DNA from 4 places in the Cedecea sp. genome. Region 4 is predicted to be linked to each of the others. Evidence: predicted binding sites of a transcription regulator. Region 4 holds the regulator's gene; each other region holds the start of a gene.

Region 1 (3,775 bases), on a different contig from region 4:
CATGGCCGCCTGCGGAAATCACCACATACTGCTTACCGTTAACTTCATACGTCATCGGCGTAGCCTGTCCGCCTGCCGGCAGACGCGCTTCCCACAGCTGTTTACCGTCACGCATATCAAACGCGCGCAGGTAGTTATCTGCCGTTGCGCCAATAAACATCACGTTACCGGCGGTGGAGATTGGGCCACCCAGCATAGGCATCCCCATGCGGAATTTCATTGGGATGCCGGTTGGGAACGGCATGCTGTCTTCCACGGTACCAATACGTTTCTTCCACACGATCTCGTTGGTTTTCAGATCAACGCCGGAGATATAGCCCCAGGCTGGCTGTTTACACGGCAGGCCGAACGGCGACAGGAACGGGTTCAGCGTTACGCCATACGGCACGCCGTACTGTGGCTGAACGCCGGATTCAGTGCCTGAACCCTTGGCGTCTTTTGGCGGCTCCATTGGGTTGCCAGGGCCACGTGGAATCAGCTTCGACACGAACGGCAGCGCCATCGGGTTGGTCATCGCGACCTGATTATTCGGGTCAACGGAAATCCCGCCCCATTCGAACATCCCCAGGTTACCCGGGAACACCAGCGTTCCTTTTTCTGAAGGTGGGGTAAAGATGCCTTCATAACGCATGCTGTGGAACATCACGCGGCACACCAGCTGGTCAAACATGGTTGCGCCCCACATATCCGCGCCGCTCAGATCTTTCTTCGGACGGAAGGTCAGCTCGGAGAACGGCTGAGTAGGGGAAACATGGTCACCTTTGGCGGCGCCCTGCGGGACCGGCTGTTCCGGTGCAGGAACCACTAATTTACCGTCGCGCCTGTCCAGCACAAAGATGTTGCCGGTTTTGGCCGGAGCGTAGACAACCGGAACCGTATTGCCGTTCTTGTCGGTGATATCCGCAAGGGTTGGCTGGGCAGGCATGTCCATATCCCACAGGTCGTGGTGTACGGTCTGATAGGACCAGGCCAGCTTACCGGTGGTGGCATTCAGCGCCACGATGCTGCTGGCGTAACGTTCCTGCTCAGGCGTGCGGTTGCCGCCCCAAATGTCTGGCGTAGTCACGCCCATCGGCAGGTAAACCAGATCCAGTTTTGCATCATATGCCGCCGGCGCCCACGAGTTCGGGGAGTTCAGCGTGTAATGATGCTCGTCATCCGGAATAACGTTTGGATCTTTCGCGCCTGGGTCAAACGCCCACAGTAGTTTACCGGTATTAACGTCAAAACCACGGATCACGCCGGAAGGCTCACGGGTGGAGAAGTTATCGGTTACCGCACCGGCAATCACAATGACCTTATCGGTAATGATAGGCGGTGACGTCGGCTCATACATCCCCGGTGTGGTCACCGGCTGATTGGTTTGCAGGTTCAGGATGCCTTTGTTCGCAAAGCTTTCACACAGCTTGCCGGTGTCGGCATTGAGCGCAAACAGGCGACCGTCGTTTACCGGCAGAATGATGCGGCGAGGGCAGTCTGCAACAACGTCCGGGGAGGCGTTATCCGCGGTGGCCTCGTGGTAAGAAACGCCACGGCAGGTCACGTGCTGGAACGAAGGATCGGTATTTAATTGAGGGTCAAACTTCCACTTCTCTTTCCCGGTAGACGCATCCAGCGCGAACAGCTGCTGGTGTGCGGTACACAGGTAAAGCATGTCCCGAATTTTGATCGGGGTGACTTCGTTGGTGATTTCACCCGGGTCGGTAGCACGCTTCACGTCACCGGTCTGGAAGCGCCAGGCTTCTTTCAACTGGCCCACGTTTTGGGTGGTTATCTGCTTGAGCGGGGAGAAACGCTGGCCTTCCTGATTACGGCCATAGGCAGGCCAGTCGGCATCAGGGATGGAAGACGCTGCGGTGGTGGAAGCGTTATCCAGCTGCAGTGTACCGTTTATCTCCTGAGGGTCGTTAAAGCCTGCCCAGACCAGCACAACGGCGCTGATCAGCAGTGAAGCCACCAGCGATGCAGCCGCGCCGCTTGCTGGGATCACCAGGCGGCGATACACAAACGGCAGCAGGAGCCAGACGCCGAAGAACACCAGCACGTCGCAGCGCGGCGTCAGCGCCCAGAAGTCAAAGCCAACTTCCCACACGCCCCAGGCCATAGTACACAGCAACAGGGCAGCGTAGAGCCAGAGAGCCGAAGCTTTACTTTTCCACAGCAGCCAGGCGACGCCGAGCATCACCAGTCCGGCGATCGGGTAATACCACGATCCGCCGATAGTCACTAACCATATCCCGCCAAAGAGTAAATAGAGCCCGCAAAGAACGGCAAAGAGGGCTGAGAGGGTCACAAATAGTTGCGATCCGGTTTTATTTGTATTCACAATTATCACACTCATAAAGGTTTGATAGCATTCAATTATAGTTATTAACAAGTGTGATAGTTGTCACATTTATGGCTTTTTTTTAGAGTGCGGATGTGAAAGTGATTTGCTGGTATACTCCTCGCCTCAATATTTTGTGTTGGCTGCAGGTAAACCAGCATTAAATGATTTGTTTTTAAATCATATGGTTAGAGATATGAAACATACTGTTGAAGTGATGATCCCGGAAGCGGAGATCAAAGCCCGTGTTGCTGAACTGGGTCGTCAAATCACCGAGCACTATCGCGACAGCGGCAGTGACATGGTGCTGGTAGGTCTGCTGCGCGGTTCATTTATGTTTATGGCCGATCTGTGCCGTGAAGTGCAGGTGTCCCATGAAGTCGATTTTATGACCGCCTCCAGCTACGGCAGCGGCATGTCCACCACCCGTGACGTGAAGATCCTTAAAGATCTGGATGAGGACATTCGCGGGAAAGACGTGCTGATCGTCGAAGACATTATCGACTCCGGCAACACCCTGAGCAAAGTGCGTGAAATCCTGAGCCTGCGCGAGCCAAAATCTCTGGCCATCTGTACGCTGCTGGACAAACCAACCCGCCGCGAAGTGAACGTTAACGTTGAATACGTTGGCTTCTCCATTCCGGACGAGTTCGTTGTGGGCTACGGCATCGACTATGCCCAGCGCTATCGCCACCTGCCGTTTGTCGGCAAAGTGGTCATGCTCGACGAGTAAAAGTCGCTAGCTAACAAAAAAGGGCCTTAAGGGCCCTTTTTGCTATCCACTTTTGGTGGGATTACTGCGAAGCTGCGCGATTCCGGTGGCTATGATGGGTATTTTTCAGGTTGGATATCCCGCTGCGGTAACCCTGCTCAAGTGATTCGCGGCTGGTGGCCGTGACTTCAAGGTCGCGCAGACGCCCGTCGTGAATCCCATACACCCAACCATGCACCGTGACTTTCTGGCCGCGCTTCCAGGCAGACTGCATGATGGTGGAATGGCCGATGTTGTACACCTGCTCCATGACGTTCAGTTCACAGAGCGTATCCATGCGCTGTTCCGGTGCCAGTTCCCCCAGGAGCGAACTATGCTTGAACCACAGATCGCGAATGTGCAGCAGCCAGTTGTTGATTAAGCCAAGCTCAGGGTTCTCTACCGCAGCCTGCACGCCGCCGCAGCCGTAGTGGCCGCAAATAATAATGTGCTCAACTTCAAGCACGTCAACGGCGTACTGGACGACGGAAAGGCAGTTCAGATCGGTATGAACAACCAGGTTCGCGACATTGCGGTGAACAAAGAGTTCGCCTGGCTCCAGGCCGGTGAGCCGTTCAGCGGGAACGCGGCTGTCAGAGCAGCCAATCCAGAGAAAGCGGGGTTTTTGTGCCTGGGCAAGTCTTTCGAAGAAACCGGGGTCTTCCTCAACCAGCATTTTTGACCAAAGTTCATTATTG
Region 2 (3,775 bases), on a different contig from region 4:
GCGCAATACGACGGCCCGCATGACCTCGGTGCTGGTAATCATGGGGTTGATTGGCGGCAGCTTCTTCTACGGCGAGGTGGTTATCACGCCGGCGATATCGGTGATGTCGGCCATAGAAGGCCTGGAGATAGCCGCGCCGCAGCTGGACCAATACATCGTCCCTCTCTCTATTATTGTTCTGACGCTGCTGTTTATGATTCAGAAGCACGGCACCGGGATGGTGGGCAAGCTGTTTGCTCCGGTGATGCTGCTGTGGTTCCTGACGCTCGCCGTCCTGGGCGCGCGCAGTATTATCGGCAACCCGGAAGTCCTGCAGGCGCTTAACCCTGCCTGGGCGGTGAATTTCTTCGTGCAGTATAAAACGGTGTCGTTCGTTGCTCTCGGTGCGGTGGTGCTGGCGATAACCGGCGTTGAAGCGCTGTATGCCGATATGGGGCACTTCGGTAAGCTCCCGATTCGCATCGCATGGTTTATTGCGGTTCTGCCTTCTCTGGTCCTTAACTATTTTGGCCAGGGCGCGCTGCTGCTGAATAACCCGGAAGCGATTAAAAACCCGTTCTTCCTGCTGGCGCCTGACTGGGCGCTGATCCCGCTGCTGATTCTGGCGACGCTGGCCACGGTTATCGCCTCTCAGGCCGTTATTTCCGGCGTCTTCTCGCTGACGCGTCAGGCGGTTCGTCTGGGCTATCTCTCGCCAATGCGCATCATCCACACCTCGGAAATGGAGTCCGGGCAGATTTACATTCCGGCGATTAACTGGATCCTGTATATCGCCGTGGTTATCGTCATAGTCAGCTTCGAACATTCCAGTAATCTGGCGGCAGCATACGGGATTGCAGTAACCGGCACGATGGTGCTGACCTCGATCCTCTGCTGTACCGTCGCGCGCAAAAACTGGCACTGGAATAAAATTGCCGTGCTCCTGATGTGCGTGGGCTTCCTGTTTATCGACGTGCCGCTGTTCTCGGCTAACCTCGAGAAAATCGTCTCCGGCGGTTGGCTGCCGCTCACGCTGGGCCTCGTCATGTTTACCATCATGACGACGTGGAAGAGCGAGCGCTTCCGCCTGCTGCGCCGCATGCACGAGCACGGTAATTCTCTCGAAGCGATGATTGCTTCCCTCGAGAAGTCGCCGCCGGTTCGCGTCCCGGGCACAGCGGTCTATATGTCCCGCGCTCTGAACGTGATTCCGTTCGCGATGCTGCATAACCTCAAGCACAACAAAGTGCTGCATGAGCGAGTGGTGCTGCTGACCCTGCGTACCGAAGATGCGCCGTACGTTCACAACGTGCGTCGTGTTTCCATTGAGCAGCTGTCGCCAACCTTCTGGCGCGTGGTGGCAAGCTACGGCTGGCGTGAAACACCGAACGTGGAAGAGATTTTCCACCGCTGCGGCCTTGAGGGGCTGAGCTGCCGGATGATGGAAACATCGTTCTTTATGTCGCACGAGTCGCTGATTATCGGCAAGCGTCCGTGGTATCTCCGCCTGCGCGGCAAGCTGTTCCTCGCCCTGCAGCGAAACGCTCTACGTGCGCCTGACCAGTTTGAGATCCCGCCGAACAGGGTTATTGAGCTGGGCACCCAGGTCGAGATTTAAGTTAGCGAATCAGTGCTGGTTTCAGATATCAGGAACGATTCGGCCTGATCCCCTCACCCCGACCCTCTCCCACAGGGAGAGGGTGCAAACACTAAAAACGGTACTCAGGTACCGTTTTGCGTTTATTAGCGAAACGTTTCGATGTTGATCACACTTCTTTAACCTGGTGGTTGTTTAACCGCCATCTCATTTCCTACACTCATTATCAGCGAAACGTTTCGCTAGTGGAGCAGGAAAATGAAGAAAGGTACCGTTCTTAACGCTGATATTTCGGCCGTTATCTCCCGTCTGGGGCACACCGATACGCTGGTGATTGCCGACGCCGGGCTGCCAATTCCGCGCAATACTCAGCGCATCGATCTGGCATTGACTCACGGCGTTCCGGGCTTTATGCAGGTCGTGGACGTGGTAACTCAGGAAATGCAGGTTGAGGCGGCAATCATTGCTTCTGAAATCAAACAACATAATCCCGCGCTTCACGAAACGTTGCTCAGTCACATTGAGCAACTGCAAAAACACCAGGGAAACACCATAACTATTCGTTACATCAGTCATGAGCAGTTCAAGCAGCACACCGCGGATGCACATGCGGTTATTCGCAGCGGGGAGTGTTCCCCGTATGCGAATATCATTCTCTGTGCTGGCGTAACCTTCTGAGGAGGCCAGTATGGAACCTTTACTGCAGCTTAAAGGGATCGATAAATCGTTCCCTGGGGTGAAAGCCCTCTCTGGCGCGGCGCTGAACGTCTATCAGGGTCGTGCCATGGCGCTGGTGGGTGAAAACGGCGCCGGCAAATCCACCATGATGAAAGTCCTGACCGGGATCTACTCCAAAGATGCCGGTTCGCTGCTGTGGCTTGGGAAAGAAACGGCCTTCAGCGGGCCGAAAGCCTCCCAGGAAGCCGGCATCGGGATTATTCACCAGGAACTTAATCTCATCCCGCAGCTTAGCATTGCGGAAAACATCTTCCTTGGCCGCGAGTTTGTCGGGCGTTTTGGCAAAATTGACTGGAAGAAGATGTACCGCGAAGCCGACAAGCTGCTGGCGAAGCTGAATTTACGCTACACCAGCGAGCGCCTGGTAGGCGAGCTGTCGATTGGCGATCAGCAAATGGTCGAGATAGCCAAGGTGCTGAGCTTCGAGTCAAAAGTCATCGTCATGGATGAGCCGACCGATGCGCTGACCGACACCGAAACCGAGTCGCTGTTCCGCGTTATCCGTGAACTGAAGGCTCAGGGCTGCGGCATCGTTTATATCTCCCACCGCATGAAAGAGATCTTTGAAGTCTGCGACGACGTGACCGTTCTGCGCGACGGGCAGTTTATCGCCGAGCGCGAAGTCTCCGTACTCACCGAAGACACGCTTATCGAAATGATGGTTGGCCGCAAGCTTGAAGACCAGTATCCGCATCTGGACAAACAGCCGGGCGACATTCGTCTGCGGGTCGATAACGTTTCCGGCCCCGGCGTGAAAGAGGTTTCTTTCACGCTGCGCAAAGGTGAAATCCTCGGCGTGGCCGGGCTGATGGGCGCCGGACGTACCGAGCTCATGAAAGTGCTGTACGGTGCGCTGCCGAGAACCGGCGGCTATGTGGCGCTGGATGGCCGGGAAGTGGTGACTCGCTCTCCGCAGGACGGGCTGGCAAACGGCATCGTTTACATCTCCGAAGACCGCAAGCGCGATGGCCTGGTACTGGGCATGTCGGTGAAAGAGAACATGTCGCTGACCGCGCTGCGCTATTTCAGCCGCGACGTTGGCAGCCTGAAGCATAAAGATGAGCAGCAGGCGGTGCAGGATTTCATTCGCCTGTTTAACGTCAAAACGCCTTCTATGGAGCAGCCGATTGGCCTGCTGTCCGGCGGTAACCAACAGAAAGTCGCCATCGCGCGCGGCCTGATGACCCGCCCGAAAGTGCTGATCCTCGATGAGCCAACGCGCGGCGTTGACGTTGGGGCGAAAAAAGAAATTTATCAGTTAATTAACCAGTTCAAAGCCGAAGGGTTGAGCATCATTCTGGTGTCGTCCGAGATGCCGGAAGTGCTGGGCATGAGCGACCGCATCATGGTTATCCACGAAGGGCGACTGAGCGGGGAGTTCTCCCGTGAAGACGCTACCCAGGAGGCGCTGATGGCCGCGGCCGTTGGTAAGCTTAATCGAGTGAATCAGGAGTTAGATAA
Region 3 (3,775 bases), on a different contig from region 4:
CTTTTCCAGATAAGCGAAGAGCCGGTCAGTTAAAGCTGAGCGGCTTTTTTTATGGTTTAATAAAAACATCGAAAAATAATTAGCACTCGGGATCCCCGCATGAAATCACCGTGGAAAGAAGTCTTACTTCTCACCGCCTCACTGCTCCCTGCTGTCGCAGCCCATGCCGACCCGCTGCAGCCCAGCCAGTACGGGGACTTTGACCGCTACGTGCTGGCACTCTCCTGGCAAACCGGCTTCTGTCAGAGCATGCATGACCGCAACCGTAATGAGCCAGCGGAGTGCAAGACTCAGCAGGAACAAGCAGATAAAAGCGCATTCCTTACCGTTCACGGCCTCTGGCCCGGATTGCCAAAATCCGTCTCTTCCCGTGGTGTAGATGAAAAACGCTGGATGCGCTATGGCTGTGCGACTCGCCCCATCCCGAATATGGCCGAAGCCAGAGCCTCAAACAAATGCGCTGCGCCGGATACCGGGCTTTCCGTTGAAATGGCGTCAAAACTGGCGGGTGTGATGCCCGGTGCTGGAGGCCAGTCCTGCCTTGAGCGCTACGAATACGCCAAACATGGCGTTTGCTTTGGTTTTAACCCGGACGATTACTTCGGCACCATGGTGCGGCTTAACGGCGAAGTGAAGCAGAGCGAGTTTGGTAAATTTCTAGCCCAGAACTACGGCCAGGTGGTAACGCGTAAGGCGTTCAACAAGGCCGTGAAGAACACCTGGGGCAGCGACGCCGTAGAAGCCATAAAGCTAACCTGCGACGGCAATCCAGCCTTTCTCACGGAAATGCAGATCTCACTGCTGGCAGATAAGATCAACCAGCCGCTGCAAAGCGCCTCGTTTGCACCGCAAAAACATCCCGGTAACTGCGGGAAAAGCTTCCGCCTGGATGCGGTTGGCTACTGAGCAAAGATAAATACTGAAGTCAAAAATTAATCGCATCACTATTTGTTCAGGTTTTTTGGTTATAGCCTTCAGGTATCGGAACTGGAGGTCATCATGAGCAGAACAAAACGGTATTTACTGCAGTTAAAAGCGCAGTTTGAAAGCGAAGGTAAAAAGCAAAAGCTACTGGGCTTTATTTGGCTCTCGCCACAGCAGCGCTACGAGATCCTCAAAGAGCTTCTGCTGCCGATTGCAGAACACAATGTTCGTTAAAATCATGCGGACCAGCGAATAAATCGCTGGCCCGCTCGTTCAATAATTCGAAAATACATCTCTTCTGCTACGGAATTACCGAACTGAAAGCCTGAATTAATAACCTGCGGCTTTATTAGCAGCCTTAATTCTTTCATTTCTCATATTTTTATCATGCGAGTCTTTGGCATTTAATATTTCACCCGTCGCGCTGATAAAATCCGAGGCCGTACAGCCGGTTAGCAGTAGCGCCGTAGAGAAAAAAACCGCTTTAAGCATAGAACCATCCATGATGAAATTAATACTAACAATATCAACCAACTAGATTAAAAACACAAAGAAACTGCATTTCCCAATGATATTCAACGGGCGTGGATTTTAGCCAGCGTGAAAATAAATAAAAGAATTTTCCGCCCCGTTGAAATAAATTACCCATAAAGGATTACTGCCAGAAAAACATAATAAAAACACAGTCGTTCTACTGTCTGCCGACAACTGGATATCCCTTGGGGTAAATTCTATCCCCCATATCCTCTGCCTGCGAGCCAAACCCGACACAGGTGCGTGTCAGATTTTCCCTGGCCAAACAATTCTCTCGTACAGGTTTCACCCTGATTATTTTGATTGTTTGAACTTCATCCCAAAATGTAAACGAACATGACAGAGTTCGTTTACAGCCGCCCCAATGTTACCGATATCATGTTACCGGTATCAGCTGTATCTGATGGCACACCATTGGTGCATTCATCTAAAAATTCGGCTCTGGGGAAATAATATGACTGAAATAACAACAAGTTTAGGCGCAGGAACCCTGTTGGGAATTGCCGCCAGTTCCGTCGTGCTCCTGCTCGTGTTGATCATGCGTTTTCGCGTGCATGCCTTCCTGGCGCTGACCCTGGTAAGCGTCGTGGTGGCACTCGTGACCGGCGTTCCCTTCGATAAAATCGTCCCGACGATTCTGGGCTGTTTCGGCAGCACGCTGGCGGGAGTAGCTTTGCTGGTTGGTCTCGGCGCCATGATTGGCCGACTGCTGGAGATTTCCGGCGGGGCAAAGGTGCTGGCCGACACTCTGGTGGGCACCTTCGGCTCGCACCGGGCCCCCTTCGCGCTGGGCGTCGCGTCCCTGCTGTTCGGCTTCCCTATCTTCTTCGACGCGGGCCTGGTGGTGATGCTGCCGATTATTTTCAGCGTGGCGAAGCAGTTTGGTGGCTCCACGCTGAAATATGCCCTCCCGGCGGCCGGCGCCTTTGCCGTTATGCATGCCCTGTTGCCGCCTCATCCAGGGCCGGTTGCCGCCAGCGAGCTGCTGGGGGCAAACATCGGGCTGCTGGTCGTCGTGGGGCTGATTATCGCCATCCCGACCTGGTACATCGGTGCCTATCTGTTTGGGCTGTATGCCGGGAAGAAATTCGATATTCCGCTGCCTGGCTCCTTCCTTGGTAAAATTGAGGCTGACGAAAACCACCAGCCACCGTCGTTCGGCATGGTCATGACGATTCTGCTCATGCCGCTGGTGCTGATTTTCCTGGATACCGGCCTTAACACCGCCACGGTACTCGGCTGGGTCAGCGCCGACAACACGCTGGTTAACTTCTTACGTATGCTGGGCAAAACGCCAATTGCGTTGCTGATCACCGTGCTGTTTGCGCTGGCGATATTCAGCGGTAAACACAGTCGCCAGCATCTGGAAAAAGTCTGTGACGGCGCCCTCGGCCCTATTTGCGGCATTATTCTGGTCACCGGCGCGGGCGGCATGTTCGGCGGCGTACTGCGTGCAAGCGGCATTGGTGATGCGCTGGCTGGCGTACTCTCGGATACCGGAATGCCGGTTATCGTTGCCGCATTCGTTATATCAACCGCGCTCCGCGTCGCTCAGGGATCTGCAACCGTCGCGCTGACGACCACCGCCGCGCTGGTCTCGCCGATGGTCGAAGCCACCACCGGCCTCAGCCAGTTTGACTTGTGCTTTATCGTTATCGCCATCGCAGGCGGCGCAACCGTCCTGTCTCACGTGAATGACTCGGGCTTTTGGCTGGTGGGGCGCTTCCTGGAAATGGACGAGAAAACGACGCTGAAAACCTGGACGGTCATGGAAACGTTGATCGGGACCATTGCCTTCCTGCTGGCAGCGTTGGGCAGCGTGATTTTGTAAGCGGCGAAGGCAAAGCCAAAATGTGAGTTATCTCGCTTTCAACTGTACGCTAAGCTCAGTATCATCATTCTTACATGAACAACCCTCGCCGGTTTCGGTGAGGGTTTTTCTTTGTAAGCTTTCAGCACATGAGTGCCCTGTTTTTTACACGGAGAGAATAATGTCCAGACCTGCCATCATCATTAACGAACTAGACGCCGAACGCCTTGACCGCCTGCTGGAACAGCCGCAGTACGCCAAAGCCCCGGTGGCAGAGGCGCTAAACGCCGAGCTGGATCGCGCTGAGATGTGCAGCCCGGAAAAGATGCCACCGGATGTTGTATCCATGAACAGCCGCGTAGAGTTTCGCGATTTAAGCACCCGGGAAGTCCACGTTCGTACGCTGGTCTACCCGGCAAACCTGACCGACAGCGACAGCCAGCTGTCCGTTATGGCACCGGTTGGTGCCGCGCTGCTGGGCCTGCGGGTGGGAGATGCGATCAACTG
Region 4 (3,775 bases):
CAGATCATGCCGCCAAAGGCTATCAGGCAGCCGAGCAGCGTGTCGATAAGCCGCGGAATGATGTAGCTTTCGGCGCTTAGGGTAATGAGCTGCAGGGTATATACCGCCGTAACGGTAAAGCCGATGGTGGCCCAGCCGTAGCTTTTGCGAATGAACAGATAGCTCACCAGGGTAATCATCAGCATCGCCAGTAGGGTGTAGCTGTCCGGAACGTGGAAGTGCAGGGTAATACCGGCGATACACAGCCCAGCCATGGTGCCTGCCGCCCTGTGCACAATACGTACCCGCGTTGCGCCATAGCCGTTTTGAGTCACGAACATCACCGTCATCAGGATCCAGTACGGTTTAGGCAGATGTAAGAAAGACCCAAGCAGGCTGGCAATCGTCAGCATTACGCCCAGGCGTGCGGAGCTGCGCAGCGCCGATGATTTGAAAGAAAGGTAGTTTTTCAGCGCCGGGAAGAAAGGCAGTCGGCGTTCCCTGTCTTCCATTAAATCCCTCACGTACAGCGGACGCTGGGTTTTCAGCACCCGGGCTATGCGGCTGAAATGGTAGTGACAAAATTGACCAACCGGATTATCCGGGTTCTGACGGGCGATCTTTTCCAGGGCGTCGATCTGTTTGTCCATGGTAAAGCGCGTCGGGTAGCGGTGATAGAGAATATCGTCTGCCAGCACCCGCAGGCGCGCGGCGATGGTTTGGGCATTCCAGCGGATCACGGCTTCCGCATGACTTTGCTCGACCAGCTTCTGAACCTCTTCTGGCTGATGCAGGCTCACCGAAATGTGTTCCTGCAAATCCAGTGCGACCTGGAAAGCGCGCAGCAGGCGCTTGTAGCCGTTTTGCTGGTTAGCCGACAGCATATGCAGCTGCTGGTAGCAGATGGTTATCAGGTCGACGGCTTTTTGCTGGCGGGCAAGTAAGGGAGGCAGCGCTTTTTCCGGATCGGTGTGCTGGGTCAGCAGGCTGTATTTTGCCTCACAGTAGTCCGCAAGCTGACGGTACAGCAGGCTTAGCGACTCTCTGAGCGGCTGTTCACGCCATAGTCTGAACCAGAACCAGTTGAACGCGCCGTACCAGATGGTGCCGGAGATATAGAGCACCATCGGTTTCCAGATAGGCATGTTACCAGCCATGCTGAGCGTGAAGATTGCGGCAATCAGCGACGCGGGCAGCAGGCGAGCATGCAGTGAGCTTATTTCCGCCGTGACGCCGAGCAGCAGGGCCATAACGATTAATATCGCAGGCAGCGGGACGTGGGTATAAAGCAGCAGAAGCTGCATGATTAGGCTGCTGACGGCGAACAGGCCGCCGCCAATGATCAAACGTTTGAAGAAGCGTTTATGCGGCGTGTCCAGCCCGGCAATGTTGCAGCAGGCAGGCACTAACGAGAAAAGCAGGCCATTTTGCAGGCTGTCGAGGACCAGGCCGATAGCCACGGGTAGACACAGCACCAGCGTTTGCCGCAGCGCGTAGTTAACTTCCGGGTGATAAATTAATCTCTTCCACATAGCCTGAATTGTAGAGACAAAAAAGGCGTGTTACCGAAGCGACACGCCTTTATGGGGCTAATTAACGCGTGCCGTAAACGACAATCGTTTTACCGTGTGCGGAAATGAGATTCTGGTCTTCCAGCATTTTCAGAATACGGCCAACGGTTTCGCGGGAGCAGCCCACGATCTGACCGATTTCCTGGCGGGTGATTTTAATCTGCATCCCGTCCGGGTGGGTCATGGCGTCCGGCTGTTTAGCCAGGTTCAGCAGCGTCTGTGCGATGCGGCCGGTCACGTCCAGGAAGGCGAGGTTGCCGACTTTCTCGGAGGTAACCTGCAGGCGGCGTGCCATCTGGGAAGACAGACGCATCAGGATGTCCGGGTTGACCTGAATCAGCTGACGGAATTTTTTATAGGAAATTTCAGCTACTTCACAGGCTGTCTTGGCACGAACCCAGGCGCTACGCTCCTGACCTTCTTCGAACAAGCCTAATTCACCAATGAAATCACCCTGATTCAGATAAGAAAGGATCATCTCCTTGCCTTCTTCATCTTTAATCAGAACAGCTACGGAGCCTTTGACGATGTAATACAGCGTCTCCGCCTTTTCACCCTGGTGAATCAGCGTGCTCTTCGACGGATACTTATGAATGTGGCAATGAGACAAGAACCATTCGAGAGTCGGGTCTGTTTGCGGTTTGCCAAGCACCATGCGCGGTTATCCTCTGTTATAAACTGGCTACCAAAGACAAGACTCGGAACCTCTTGTCTGGCGTTGCAATCGTGAAATTTTCCCATACCCTGGGAACTGGCGGGCAGGTCAATCCTGCGGCCTGTAATTAGTCGTTTCCTCTGCTTGCGGCATAAACGTCTCTGTATCGCAGCAGCATCCGAATTGTTTTAGCATAGCTTTTGGTAAGTGTCTTGTCTTGTCTCGTTTCAGCATGACTTGGATCGCCTTACGTTGCCAGTTTTGACGTAGACGCGTAATCTGAAAGAATATTTTCTCAACAGGAGTAGGCAAAATGCAGGCACGTGTTAAATGGGTGGAAGGCATGACCTTCCTCGGGGAGTCCGCTTCTGGCCACCAGATCTTGATGGACGGTAATTCTGGTGATAAAGCGCCAAGCCCAATGGAAATGCTGCTGATGGCGGCGGGCGGCTGTAGCGCCATTGACGTGGTGTCGATTTTGCAAAAAGGTCGCCACGACGTGATGGATTGTGAAGTCAAGCTGACCTCTGAGCGCCGTGAAGAAGCGCCGCGCCTGTTCACCCATATTAATCTGCACTTTGTGGTTACCGGAAAAGAGCTGAAGGATAGCGCCGTATCGCGCGCGGTCGATCTTTCTGCTGAAAAGTATTGTTCGGTAGCGCTGATGCTTGGGAAAGCGGCAAACATTACCCACAGCTATGAAGTGATCGAAGCATAAAGATCAAAAAGGCGGCATTCACGCCGCCTCTGCCGAATCAGGCAATCTTCCTGCCTTCCGCCAGTCGCTGCACCAGCGGCCCCATAATCAGCTCCATCGCCAGCCCCATTTTCCCGCCAGGCACCACCAGAGTGTTGATGTGGGAGATAAACGATCCTTGCAGCATCGCCAGCAGATAAGGGAAGTCGATATCGTCCAGCCCGCGGAAATGGATAACCACGAAGCTTTCGTCCAGCGACGGAATGGCACGTGCGGCAAACGGGTTAGAGGTATCCACCGTCGGGACGCGCTGGAAGTTAATATGGGTGCGTGAGAACTGCGGCGTAATGAAGTTGATGTAATCGTCCATCGAACGCACGACGGAGTCCATCACCGCTTCCCGCGAATGGCCGCGCTCGCCGGTGTCGCGAACCAGCTTCTGAATCCATTCCAGGTTAACAATAGGCACCACGCCAACCAGCAAATCCACGCAGTCTGCTACGTTATGTTGCGGGGTGACAACGCCGCCGTGCAGGCCTTCATAAAACAGCACGTCGGTTGGTTCCGGCAGCGGCTGCCACGGCGTAAAGGTACCCGGCACCTGGTTCCACGGCACGGCTTCATCGTAGGTATGCAGATATTTACGTGATTGACCTTTGCCGCTCTGGCCGTATTCGATAAAGGTTTGTTCCAGTAAACCGAAGTCGTTGGCTTCTGGCCCAAAATAGCTGATGTGGCGGCCCGCATCACGCGCCTTGCGGATGGCCATATCCATTTCCGGGCGGGTATAGCGGTGGAAGCTGTCGCCTTCAACCTCGGCGGCACGCAGATTGAGCTGCTGGAAAATCTTGCGGAAGGCAAGGCTGGTGGTGG

What was found. Region 4 encodes CRP, which controls carbon source genes, mostly activating them, when cyclic AMP is high. Its sites were predicted from a motif close to ATGTGANNNNNNTCACAT; they were not measured.
Region 1: the regulator CRP is predicted to act here: its motif matches at 2,378-2,395, upstream of hpt (hypoxanthine phosphoribosyltransferase).
Region 2: the regulator CRP is predicted to act here: its motif matches at 1,734-1,751, upstream of rbsD (D-ribose pyranase).
Region 3: the regulator CRP is predicted to act here: its motif matches at 1,764-1,781, upstream of VGM55_RS11350 (GntP family permease).

Annotation. Positions count from the first base shown of each region.
Region 1 is NZ_DASYBS010000113.1:134,730-138,504, forward strand. It holds gene VGM55_RS19570 (glucose/quinate/shikimate family membrane-bound PQQ-dependent dehydrogenase) at 1-2,341, opposite strand, end outside; gene hpt (hypoxanthine phosphoribosyltransferase) at 2,523-3,059, shown strand; gene can (carbonate dehydratase) at 3,121-3,775, opposite strand, start outside.
Region 2 is NZ_DASYBS010000156.1:13,131-16,905, forward strand. It holds gene kup (low affinity potassium transporter Kup) at 1-1,597, shown strand, start outside; gene rbsD (D-ribose pyranase) at 1,835-2,254, shown strand; gene rbsA (ribose ABC transporter ATP-binding protein RbsA) at 2,265-3,775, shown strand, end outside.
Region 3 is NZ_DASYBS010000065.1:154,736-158,510, forward strand. It holds gene rna (ribonuclease I) at 100-906, shown strand; gene VGM55_RS11340 (hypothetical protein) at 1,000-1,158, shown strand; gene VGM55_RS11345 (hypothetical protein) at 1,255-1,416, opposite strand; gene VGM55_RS11350 (GntP family permease) at 1,913-3,289, shown strand; gene rnk (nucleoside diphosphate kinase regulator) at 3,450-3,775, shown strand, end outside.
Region 4 is NZ_DASYBS010000153.1:14,524-18,298, reverse strand. It holds gene VGM55_RS24365 (YccS/YhfK family putative transporter) at 1-1,511, opposite strand, end outside; gene crp (cAMP-activated global transcriptional regulator CRP) at 1,573-2,205, opposite strand; gene VGM55_RS24355 (OsmC family protein) at 2,519-2,923, shown strand; gene VGM55_RS24350 (phosphoribulokinase) at 2,961-3,775, opposite strand, start outside.